DNA from 4 places in the Colwellia sp. SU-HH01217 genome. Region 4 is predicted to be linked to each of the others. Evidence: predicted binding sites of a transcription regulator. Region 4 holds the regulator's gene; each other region holds the start of a gene.
What was found. Region 4 encodes sigma-54, which starts transcription at its own class of promoters, with help from an activator protein. Its sites were predicted from a motif close to GTTGGCACGNNNNTNGNNT; they were not measured.
Positions count from the first base shown of each region.

Region 1: a site for sigma-54 is predicted at 1,748-1,766, ahead of nirB (nitrite reductase large subunit NirB). Genes of this name have one in related genera too.
Region 2: a site for sigma-54 is predicted at 1,420-1,438, ahead of fliE (flagellar hook-basal body complex protein FliE). Genes of this name have one in related genera too.
Region 3: a site for sigma-54 is predicted at 1,515-1,533, ahead of AC27G3_RS00505 (nidogen-like domain-containing protein). Genes of this name have one in related genera too.

Region 1 is NZ_BAAJLX010000002.1:296,951-300,169, forward strand. It holds gene nirB (nitrite reductase large subunit NirB) at 1-1,703, opposite strand, end outside; gene AC27G3_RS04505 (sensor histidine kinase) at 1,972-3,219, opposite strand, start outside.
Region 2 is NZ_BAAJLX010000002.1:123,177-126,395, reverse strand. It holds gene AC27G3_RS03685 (sigma-54-dependent transcriptional regulator) at 1-1,219, shown strand, start outside; gene fliE (flagellar hook-basal body complex protein FliE) at 1,491-1,850, shown strand; gene fliF (flagellar basal-body MS-ring/collar protein FliF) at 1,989-3,219, shown strand, end outside.
Region 3 is NZ_BAAJLX010000001.1:135,362-138,580, reverse strand. It holds gene guaA (glutamine-hydrolyzing GMP synthase) at 1-1,355, shown strand, start outside; gene AC27G3_RS00505 (nidogen-like domain-containing protein) at 1,581-2,405, shown strand; gene AC27G3_RS00500 (RidA family protein) at 2,500-2,856, shown strand; gene AC27G3_RS00495 (glutathione S-transferase family protein) at 2,980-3,219, shown strand, end outside.
Region 4 is NZ_BAAJLX010000001.1:374,059-377,277, forward strand. It holds gene lptB (LPS export ABC transporter ATP-binding protein) at 1-414, shown strand, start outside; gene AC27G3_RS01605 (RNA polymerase factor sigma-54) at 517-2,028, shown strand; gene hpf (ribosome hibernation-promoting factor, HPF/YfiA family) at 2,066-2,353, shown strand; gene ptsN (PTS IIA-like nitrogen regulatory protein PtsN) at 2,426-2,908, shown strand; gene rapZ (RNase adapter RapZ) at 2,949-3,219, shown strand, end outside.

The sequences.
Region 1 (3,219 bases), on a different contig from region 4:
ACAACGGAATAAGTGCCATCTTTTTGCATATTTCCCATAAAGTAATCATTGGTATCTTGTAAACCGTGTAATGGTTTTTCAAGAATGTAATCATTCCAACAAGAAGCTAATAGTGAGGCTGCTGTAGGCTTACAAATATCGCAACCTAAACCAGAGCCATGCTTTTCAAGTAATGCCTCAAAACTTTTTATTTTTTCAACACGAATAATGTTATATAAATCTTGGCGGGTATAAGCAAAGTGCTCACAAAGATCAGTGTTTACTTCAACACCATTTTTCTCTAATTCACAATTAAGAACTTGGGTAATTAACGCCGTACAGCCACCACAACCCGTAGCAGCTTTGGTGACATTTTTAATATCACCTATATTAGTTGCACCCTCGCTGACCGCGCATACCACATCAGCTTTAGTTACATTCATACAAGAACATAACTGAGCGGTTTCAGGCAGTGCATCAACACCGAGTCCAGTTGATTGACCATCAACTTGTGGCAATATTAAGCCTTCTGGTTCACTAGGAAGTTCCATTTTGTTAAGCATAAACTGTAATAAGTTGCCATATTCACTTGCGTCGCCAATAAGCACGGCACCTAGTAGATACTTATCATCTTCAGAAACGACTATTTTTTTATAAACTTCATCACGATCATTGACAAAAGTATAACTGCGACTGTTTGGTGTATTGCCATGAGCATCGCCAATTGAGGCTACATCTACGCCCATTAACTTAAGCTTTGTGCTCATGTCGGCGCCGGTAAACTCATTACCACTATCGCCAAGTAAATGTTCACATGCCGCTTTTGCCATTGCATTACCAGGGGCAATTAAACCAAATATTTTATTTTCCCACAAAGCAACTTCACCAATGGCATAAATATCCTCATCACTTGTTTGACATTGGTCATTAATAACAATGCCACCACGTTCGCCCATTTTTAGATCGGATGATTTAGCGAGTTCATCTCTGGGTCTAATACCAGCGGAAAACACTATAATATCTATTTCTAAGCTTTCGCCATCAGCAAAACTCATTTTGTGTACAGCGTTTTCACCATCGGTAATACTCTTGGTATTTTTTTCGGTATGCACACTAACGCCAATATCTTCAATTTTTTTGCGCAGCATTTTGCCGCCACCATCATCTATTTGAACCGCCATTAATCTTGGGGCAAACTCAACAACATGAGTTTCTAAAGATAAGTCCTTTAAAGCTTTAGCTGCTTCAAGACCTAATAAGCCTCCACCAATTACCGCGCCTGTTTTGCCTTTTTGTGCCGCTGCTGTTATAGCTTCTAAGTCTTCAATGGTGCGATATACAAAAACATTTTCTCTGTCAAAGCCAGGTACTGGAGGGACAAAAGGGTAAGAGCCAGTGGCTAAAATAATCTTATCGTAGTTTACAATTTTACCTGTTTGTGAGGTAACAGTTTTAGCTGAGCGATCTATGGCAACCACTTTATCACTAGTAAAAAGCGTAATATCATTACTGGGATAAAAGCCTTGTTCTACCATATTAATGTCGGCAGCATCACGAGTATCAAACCAAGCCGTTAAACGTACACGATCATACGCAGGTCTTACTTCTTCACCAAACACTGTGATGTTATAATTCCCCGACTTACCACTTTGCACCAAAGACTCTAAAAAATGATGCCCAACCGGACCATTACCGATAACAACTAAATTAATTTTATTACTCATGTGTTTTCCTGAATCTACATTATTTGAGATTTATAAATCCAAGATTGCAAAGCTTGTACCAACGACAACGAAAAACATAAGTCTATGTTTTTAATGAATTAATAATAAAAAGGAAAACTATGATAAATTAAACATGCACAATTAAAGTGCATAATTTAGGAAGGGTGTATGTTTAATTGGTGCAACTAAATGACCGTTTACACACCTAAGCTAACGACATACCCTTAGGTGTTTTGTATTTTTATATTCTTTATATAGTACGTAAGCGCTACTTCGTTACAGTCTTTTTATGTATAGGTACTTTAACTTTAAAAGCGCAGCCTTGTTCTGTTTTAAGTACCCTTATAGTGCCCTCAAGTTTTGCATCAACGAGAGTATAAACAATATTCATACCTAAGCCCGAACCGCCTTGCCCTCTTTTGGTGGTTACGAAAGGATCGAATATTTTCTCTCTAATTTCGTCACTCAACCCTTTACCATTATCACTATATAACAGGGTTAAATAGCCACTACTTTCAGTAAACTCAATACTTATTTCACCTTCAACACAACCTTCAAAACCATGTATATGTGAGTTCATCAAAAAGTTAGTTAAAATTTGGTTCCAAGCGCTAGGGTAAGTAATTAAGTTTAGTTCAGGATCTACCGATACAGAAATTTGATACTTTTTATGTTTAAACATTGTTTTTACAGTATTAACCACGTCTGTAACATGCCCAAATAAATTAATATTAATTTCAGGATCTGTATGCTGCTCAACTGCAACCGATTTAAAACCGCGAATTAATTCAACAGACTTATTTAAGCTACGCTCAATAATTTGTTGATATTCAATCAACAAATTTAAAGTATTTGAAAGGTAGGATTTGGTTAACTCTTCTGAATCGACAGCTTTGACCAAATCGTCGATTTTTTCTTTTAACGCAGTGATAGAGGTAACACAAATACCTAATGGCGTATTAACTTCATGAGCAACACCTGCGACTAATTGCCCCAGTGAAGCCATTTTTTCAGACTGTACCAATTGATCTTTCGCTAATGTAAGATTATCTAGACTGTGTTGTAACTGCTCATTAGTGCTAGCTAATTTTGAAGTACGATCAAACACTTTTACCTCTAATTCACCGTTAAGAGAGATAAGAGCATTCTCGGCTTCTTCTAATTTAATTATGTCATTTTTCAGTTTTATGCGCATAGCGTTAATGGCATCAACCAAAAAATCTAACTCATCTTTTTTTCCAGAGCGATTAACTAAGGCCAAAGGCAGATCTAAATTATCGCCACTGAGTTGCTGTGAATAATCAGTGATTAAATAGATGTGCCTCGTAATCAACTTATGAACAATAAAAATAAGACAAAAGGCCACAATAAAAATTTTAATGAATTCGGAAGTAATGATAAAACTAGCTTTTTGCCAAAGCGCAGAGTAAATATCATGGTAATTGGCCGATATTTGAAGAGTTCCTATGGTGCCGCCACCATAATTAATTGGATACTCTAAATATTTAGTGGTTTG
Region 2 (3,219 bases), on a different contig from region 4:
GGGTGGTATGTCAGGGTTGTCCTTGCTAAGAAGTATCAAAAATATTGCTGCCAATATGCCGGTTTTATTAATGACGGCTTATGGCACTATCGATGATGCGGTACAAGCCATGCGTGATGGTGCTTGCAATTATATGGCTAAACCGTTTGCGCCCGAAGTATTACTCAACATGGTTAGTCAATACGTTCCTCTTAAAGTTGTTAATAAAAATACCCCGATTGTTGCAGATAAACACAGTATTGAATTATTAAGACTCGCCAAAAAAGTGGCTACTACAGAAGCTTCAGTTATGGTGCTAGGGCCAAGTGGTTCTGGTAAGGAAGTATTAGCACAATATGTGCACTACAACTCTGCACGAAGTGAGCAGCCCTTTGTGGCGATTAACTGCGCTGCAATCCCTGAGAATATGTTAGAAGCGACCTTATTTGGCTATGAAAAAGGGGCTTTTACTGGTGCTATTCAAGCTTGCCCTGGTAAATTTGAACAAGCCCAAGGCGGCACTATTTTATTAGATGAAATTACTGAAATGGATTTAGGCCTACAAGCTAAAATTTTACGTGTTTTACAAGAGCGAGAAGTCGAGCGTTTAGGTGGTCGGAAAACGATTAAGTTAGATGTTAGAGTTATCGCCACGTCTAACCGAGATTTAAAAGAAGCAGTAAGTGAAGGAAAATTCCGCGAAGATTTATATTATCGTTTAAATGTATTTCCATTAACTTGGTTGCCACTTAATGAGCGCCGAGACGATATTATACCTTTAGCTCAGCATTTGGTGGTTAAATACAGTCAACAAACAGGCGATAATATGCCGATGTTCAGCATAGCTGCTAGAAGTAAAATGTTAGCTTATAACTGGCCTGGTAATGTTCGTGAGTTAGACAATGTCATTCAACGCGCTCTTATATTGCAAAGCGGTAATGAAATTGGTGTTGACGATTTGTATATTGAAAATTTTGAAACAACTTCTGTGCAAGAGCGGAATTTAGTTGATCAATCAAATAACAATATTAAAGAAGAAAATGAGAGCCTTTGTGCACAAGAACAGGGTAGTGAATTAGGTAATGAATTGAAGTTACAAGAGCATCAAATTATTTTAGACACACTACAATCGTGTCACGGCAGCCGAAAAGCTGTTGCAGAGCGGTTAGGTATTAGCCCAAGAACTTTACGTTATAAAATTGCTAGAATGCGTGATAGTGGTATCCAAATACCTGCTTAACGATATTTTTAAGCTTTGATTATCGCGCTGTTGTCGCAATCCATATTATTAAAAACACTTTAAACGGTACTATCTTTAAACAGTACTATAGAGTTTAAAGTGTTTTTATTTTAAGCAATATCTTCCTTAGTATTTCTCTCAATAGACTCGGTCGAGTCAAGTAACTCCTAAGCTGAACGCTTTTTTTCTTAATTAAAGTTATTGGCACTATGCTTGCAGTATCACTGTTATATCTGGTTATAACAAAATTTTGACAGTAAGTGAGCACGCTATGGAAATATCCAATAATTCTTTATACGCCCAAATGCAAAGCATGTCGTTAGAGGCTAGTGGTAACCGTTTTCCGTCAATGCAAGCGGCCGATGTCGGTATGCAGGGAAGTGAAATTCCAGCTGTTAACAAATCAGGAAGTGACTTTGGTAACTTATTAAAAGACGCGATTGAAAACGTTAATGCAACGCAAAAAGAAGCGGGGCGACTAAAACAAGCTTTTGAAATGGGTGATCATAACGTGACCTTAGCAGAAACCATGATCGCATCATCTAAAGCTGGGTTAGCATTCGAAGCAACAGTTCAAGTGCGTAATAAATTTGTTGAAGCGTATAAAGAAGTCATGAGCATGCCAGTGTAATTTCATCGATTGAATACTGAAAAATAATCGTTAAGCGAAACGCAAAGAAGTACACAGCAAAAAATATAATAATGATCACTGTCCAAAATAACAGTTAAGCGGAGAAGTTAAGTGTCTGACGTAACCAGTTCAAATGATATGACCGTCAATAATGATAACACCGACATGGTGGTGTCAGATGATAGTGATATTGGTGAGCAAAAATCAGGTCTATCAGCTACTTTAGGTAATGTAGATGTATTAAGACAGCTTACCCTAATTATGGCATTGGCTATTTGTTTAGCTATTGCTGTGTTTGTTATTTTATGGGCCAACCAACCTGAATTTCGCGTTTTAACTAAACTGCCAACAGAGCAGTTAATTAAAACCATGGATTTTCTTGACTCGAACAAAGTCGATTACACCCAAGAAAACAACACGATTTCAGTTCCTATCGAAGAATATCAAAGCATAAAATTATTACTTGCTCGTGAAGGTTTAGCGACTAAACCAGAGCAAGGTAACGATGTTTTAATGCAAGATATGGGGTTTGGGGTGAGCCAACGCTTGGAAAGTGAGCGATTAAAATATGGCCGTGAACAGCAACTTGCTCACACTATCACCCAGTTGCAATCTATCTCTAAAGCTAAAGTATTATTAGCCATTCCTCGTGAAAATGTATTTGCCAGACGCGCTAAAACGCCTTCTGCTACCGTTGTTTTAACCATGCAGCGCGGTCGTGTGTTGTCTGAAGAAGAAGTTGACTCGGTTGTAGATATTGTCGCTTCTGCTGTGCAAGAGCTTTCACCTAACCGCGTAACAGTAACCGATCAAAATGGACGTTTACTTAACTCTGGAAGTCAAGATTCTATCTCGTCTCGTTCTCGTAAAGAATTTGAAATTGAACAAAAACGTGAACAAGAATACTTAGCGAAAATTGACAGTATCCTTATTCCTGTTGTTGGCTTAGGTAATTATACTGCGCAAGTTGATGTCACTATGGACTTTACCAACGTAGAAGAAACACAACGCCGTTATAATTCAGACTTACCTTCACTACGTAGTGAAATGAAAGTTGAAGATAGCACTATCGGCGGTTTACTTGGCGGTATTCCTGGGGCTTTATCTAATCAGCCTCCGTTAGATGCTGCCATTCCAGAAAATGCCGTTGCGAATAATCAACAAAAAGCTATGCCATCAAGAAAGCATGTTGAGTCAACCAAAAATTATGAATTAGACGAAGCAATAAGCCACACTAAACAACAAGCTGGTACGGTACGCCGCATTAGTGTATCAGTGGCATTAGACTATTTAAATGAAACAGCCGCGCCAGTTGACGGCGCTGCAACAGGTGAGTTAACACAAACCCCACGCTCGGTTACCGAATTGG
Region 3 (3,219 bases), 240 kb from region 4:
TATTTAATGCTGGCGTTCCTGTATTAGGTATTTGTTACGGTATGCAAACCATGGCTGAACAACTTGGTGGTGGCGTTGAAAGTTCTGATCATAAAGAATTTGGTTATGCCTCGGTTGAACTAATTGCCCAAGCTTCGTTATTTAACAAAGTAGAAGATAGTATTAGCGCAAATGGTAATGCATTGCTTGATGTTTGGATGAGTCATGGTGATAAGGTATCTGCTATTCCTGACGGTTTTGTTACTGTTGCACAAACACCAAGTTGTGCGTATGCAGCTATGGCAAATGAAGAGAAAAAATTCTACGGAGTGCAATTTCATCCAGAAGTTACTCACACTAAGCAAGGCTTACGTATTTTAGAGAACTTTGTCATAGATATTTGTCAATGTGAGAAGTTATGGACTTCAGCGTCTATTATTGAAGATGCTATTGCTAAAATGAAAGAACAAGTTGGTGACGATGAAGTTATTCTAGGGCTTTCTGGTGGTGTCGATTCTTCTGTTGTTGCTATGCTATTACATCGCGCTATTGGCAGTAAATTAACCTGTGTTTTTGTTGATAACGGCTTACTTCGTTTAAACGAAGGTCAGCAAGTTATGGAGATGTTTGGCGATCACTTTGGTTTAAATATTATTAAAATTGATGCCGAAGCAAGGTTTCTTGATCGCTTAGCGGGTGAGAGTGAGCCAGAAGCTAAGCGTAAAATTATCGGTAATGTGTTTATCGATGTTTTTGAAGAAGAATCTAACAAACTTGAAAATGCAAAATGGTTAGCACAAGGGACTATTTACCCTGATGTTATTGAATCTGCAGCTTCGGCAACAGGCAAGGCACATGTTATTAAGTCACACCATAATGTTGGCGGTTTACCTGATTACATGAAATTAGGTTTAGTTGAACCTTTACGTGAACTATTTAAAGATGAAGTCCGTAAAATTGGTTTAGAACTTGGTTTACCTTACGACATGCTTTATCGCCACCCGTTCCCTGGACCTGGTTTAGGTGTACGTATTTTAGGTGAAGTGAAAAAAGAATATGCCGACTTATTACGTCGTGCAGATGCAATTTTTATCGAAGAATTACATAAACATGATTTATACACTAAAGTAAGCCAAGCGTTTACCGTGTTTTTACCTGTACGTTCAGTTGGTGTTATGGGGGATGCACGTAAATACGATTGGGTTGTGTCACTACGTTGTGTTGAAACGATTGATTTTATGACTGCTCGATGGTCACACCTACCGTACGACTTCTTAGGTTTAGTCTCTAATCGTATCATCAACGAAATTGATGGTATTTCTCGTGTTGTTTACGATATTTCAGGTAAACCACCAGCGACAATTGAGTGGGAGTAATTACCACTAATGTGAATTACTGTTAATTTTTAAGGCCTTACAACTCTGTTGTAAGGCTTTTTTTTGTCAGATATTTTTACAACTTATTATGTACGTTGAATTTTGTTAAGTTTGTCTTTTTTAAGTTACTGTTTTTAAAGTGTTATATTTAATTTTTATTTTGGCTTGATATTTGCCTTTAGCGGTTGAAATATAATATTACTTTACAAATAAAAAGGATTTACTATGCATTTTAAAAACTTACTGCTTGCGACAACGTTAACGTTGGGCTCTTTTGCTTCATCTGCAACTATGTTAACTAATGGTTTAGGCGGTAGTGTTGGTTTTGGTGAAAACTCACTATCAGCCAATGACGATGCTTCAACAGCTTTTCTAGACTTATCAAGTGTCTTTACTGGCGGTTTGGATTTTTTTGGCACTAATTACACAGGTTTATATTTAAATAATAATGGTAATGTAACATTCGTTGATGAATTGAGTGCTTTTACTCCGTACTCGTTAATTGATGCGACTTCTAACCCAATTATCGCGCCATTTTTTGCTGATGTTGATACAAGAGGGGGTGCGGTAGCAGCATCTCCTGGTGGCAACTCAACTGGTAGCAATTTAGTTTATTGGGATCTTGATACAACAAATAATATCTTTACTGCTACTTGGGATGATGTTGGTTATTATGATAGTGAGTCAGACTTATTAAACAGCTTTCAATTAGCCTTAATTGATCAAGGTAATGGAGACTTTGATATTGAATTTCGTTATGAAGATTTAAATTGGACCACAGGTGAAGCGAGTGATGGAGTAGGTGGCTTGGGTGGAACAATTGCTCGTGCCGGTTGGAATTCGGGTAATGGCAGTAATTTTTCAGAGCTAAGTGCTGCTGGTAATCAATCAGCAATGTTAGGTTTAACTAACACATCAAACGTTGGTGTTGATGGCTTATACCGTTTTAGTGTACGTAATGGTGAAGTTGTCAGTGATATCCCAGAGCCAACTACAGTGGCTTTATTTGGTTTAGCACTTGTTGGTTTTGCAGCGAGACGTAAAAAATAACCGAACTAGCTAATTGTAAATTAGTTATACTAAGAAACCTTTTAGTGTGAGCTAAAAGGTTTTTTTATGTGCTGAATAAAGGTAGTTGAGCAAAATGACAATAGAAAGAATTGAAACCAAAACACGTATGAGTCGAATTGTTAAGCACAATGGTACGATTTATTTGTGCGGACAAGTGTGCAAAGACGCCACTAAGGGAATTCGCGAGCAAACTAGTTCGATGCTCGAAAAAGTTGATGAACTTTTAATTAGTGCAGGCAGCGATCGTAAGCACATTTTATCCGCCACTATTTATGTGAAAGATATGAGTTATTTTAGTGAAATGAACGAAGTTTGGGATCATTGGGTGCCAGAAGGTTATGCGCCAGCAAGAGCCTGCGTAGCAGCCCCTATGGCAAGAGATGTTTTATTAGTTGAAATCAGTGTTGTTGCCGCAGAAATTTCTTCATAGATTAACGGTAAACTCTTTACAATAAATTGAATAACCTTTACCGTTCAGGTAATTATATTGTTTAACCATAATACGTTGATCAAAATTCACGTTATTGGAAATATAGCGCTTTAAGGAAGATAAATGATTAAGTTATGTGGTTTTGGACAAGCACTAGGTGTACCTGATGCTAGCCCCTTTGTGGTAAAGGTTGATCTTTTTCTGCGAATAACTCAGCTTGAATTTGTCAGTAACTCGAACCCTAATAACCTAAAAAGATCCCCCAAAGGCAAGCTCCCTTTTATTGTTGATAATTCAAATAATAAAGAAGTCACTATTGCTGATTCTGAAAGTATTATTGACTATTTAACAGAAACTTATCAG
Region 4 (3,219 bases):
ATTAGAAAAGAACTAACAGAGGTTGAGCGTGATGAAAAACTCGCACATTTATTAGAAGAGTTTCATATCAGCCATATCAAAGATAATTTAGGTATGAGTTTATCTGGTGGTGAACGCCGACGGGTAGAAATAGCAAGAGCATTAGCTGCCGATCCCAAGTTTATCTTACTAGATGAGCCTTTTGCAGGTGTTGATCCTATTTCAGTAGGCGATATAAAAAAGATTATTATCCATTTAAAAGAGCGTGGTATTGGCATACTTATTACCGATCATAATGTCAGAGAAACTCTCGATGTTTGTGAACACGCTTATATTGTAAGTCATGGTGAATTAATTGCCGAAGGTAATGCAGAACAAATACTTGCGAATCAACACGTAAGAGATGTATACCTAGGTGAACAATTCACGTTATAGTGATGGAATACAAATAAGTAAATTTATTTTAAGAAAAGACACCTTTTCTCAATAACGTAAACTATGCTTTATTTAAACTAACTAGGAAATTTATAAAGGTAAATGCGCCCTACATTACAACTCCGTATTGGACAACATTTAACCATGACACCACAACTGCAACAAGCAATAAAGCTGTTGCAGTTATCAACGTTAGATCTCCAACAAGAAATTCAAGAAGCGCTTGAAAGCAATCCACTATTAGAAGTGGATGAAAGTGGACCGGCTTCAAACGAAAATAAAGCGGATCATATAGAAGAAGGTCATAACCCTTCTGCAAGTGCTAATGAAAGTAAAACGAGTGACGGTAGTGAAGACTCCACCCCAACTATCGATGAAATTAGTACAACAGAAGCTATGGAAAAGAATGACATTCCAGATGAGTTAAATATGGACACAACTTGGGATGATTCATATAGCGCAGGAACAGCTAGCTCAGGTGTCAGTAACTCAGCACCATCAGAAGATTACACCTACCAAGGTGAAACTCAAGACTCTATTCAAGACCATTTACATTGGCAAATGCAATTAACTCCTTTTAGCGACACTGATAGAGCTATTGCAACTGCAATAATTGACGCTGTTGATGATGCAGGATACCTCACCGTAAGCTGTGAAGACATTCTTGAGAGTATTGCCAAAGAGGATGTCGAATTAGATGAAGTTGAAGCGGTATTGAAACGTATCAATATGTTTGACCCAATCGGTGTTGCTGCTCGTTCAATTGCCGATTGTTTATTGATTCAATTGAACCAATTTGAACCGTCGACACCTTGGATAGCTGAGTGTAAATTAGTTATCAGTGAACATATTGACTTACTTGGCAGCCGTGATTACCGCCAACTAATGCGCAAAACCAAGTTAAAAGAAGATCAACTTCGGGAAGTTATTCGTCTTATTCAAACGCTTAACCCTCGTCCTGGCGATGCGGTCATTAAAAGTGATGATCAGTATGTCATTCCTGATGTTTCTGTAGAAAAGAAAAATGGTCGTTGGATGGTTGAACTCAATCCTGATACCGCACCTAAATTATCTATCAATCAGCAGTATGCGGCATTAACTCGGACGATGAAATCTTCCAGTGATAATCAATTTATTCGTTCTAACTTACAAGAAGCTAAATGGTTCATTAAGTCACTTGAGCAACGCAACGATACCTTATTGAAAGTCTCAAACTGTATCGTGCAGCGGCAACAAGGGTTTTTTGAGCATGGGCCAGAAGCAATGCGCCCTATGGTGTTAAATGATATTGCCGAAGCTGTTGATATGCACGAATCAACCATATCGCGTGTTACCACACAAAAATATATGCATACCCCTAGAGGAATTTTTGAACTCAAATATTTCTTTTCTAGCCATGTTAGCACTGAAAATGGCGGCGAATGTTCATCAACGGCCATCAGAGCCTTAATTAAAAAGCTGATTGCCGCAGAAATACCGTCTAAACCATTAAGTGATAGCAAAATAGCAGAGCTTTTAGCAGATCAAGGGATCAACGTAGCTAGAAGAACTATTGCTAAGTACCGTGAATCTTTAACTATTCCGCCTTCGAATCAACGAAAAAGTTTACTTTAATACTATTTGAAATTTTTAATTAATAAGGATCTCGTTTATGCAAATTAATCTTACTGGCCACCATGTTGAAATCACGAGTTCTCTACGAGAGTATGTCAATAACAAATTTTCTAAATTAGAGCGTCATTTTGATCAAATCAATAACGCCCACATTGTGCTCACTGTAGAAAAACTCAAGCAAAGTGCCGAGGCAACCTTGCACCTTAAAGGTAGTGAAGTTTTTGCTTCATCAGCGAATGAAGACATGTATAAATCGATAGACTTGTTAATAGATAAACTTGATAAACAAATTTTAAAATACAAAGGCAAAGTCAATCACCATTAGATTGGCACAAGCTCACAATCACTTTTTTATTTGCTGATCCTACCCAGTGACAGTAACTAAAAAGGTGTACCAATGAATATTGATAAACCGCAGAAATATATGATGAAGTTGCAAGATATCCTAACCAAAGACTGTACCCACTGTTTAGTGAGTATCCATAGTAAAAAACGTATTCTTGAAGAAGTTTGCTCCATTGCGGTTAATAAAATTTCCGGCTTAGATCAGCACCAGTTACTTGAAAGCCTAATGACCAGGGAAAGAATGGGTAGCACAGGCATTGGTAATGGAATCGCGATCCCTCACGGGCGTATTCAAAGCGACCAAAAAGTAGTGGCCGTATTAATAACCACTGAACAACCTATTGAATTTGATGCCATAGATAATCGCCCAGTCGATATTTTTATCGCACTCTTTGTTCCCGAGGATTGTTGTGAAGAACACTTAAGTACCCTGCAAAGCATCGCTCAACTCTTTAGTGATAAAAATAACTGTAAGCAATTAAGAAAATGCCGCGATAACGAGCAACTCTTCGACTTTATCCAAACAATCAGTTAGTTAATAAACCTTTACGCCCTTTTTAATTGTAGGTAACAATATGAAACTTATCATCGTCAGTGGTCGCTCTGGTTCAGGAAAGTCAGTGGCTCTTAGAGTGTTGGAAGACTTAGGATATTACTGCGTTGATAATATTCCTGTTAATTTACTTCCTGCGCTTATTCACACGGTTATTAACGATTATGAAACGGTTGCCGTCAGTCTAGATGTGCGGAATTTACCAAAAGATCCTGATGATATTTCCGAAATCATTGATTATCTTCCCAATGCCGTAGAGCTCAATATTCTTTATCTTGATGCCAATAATAATG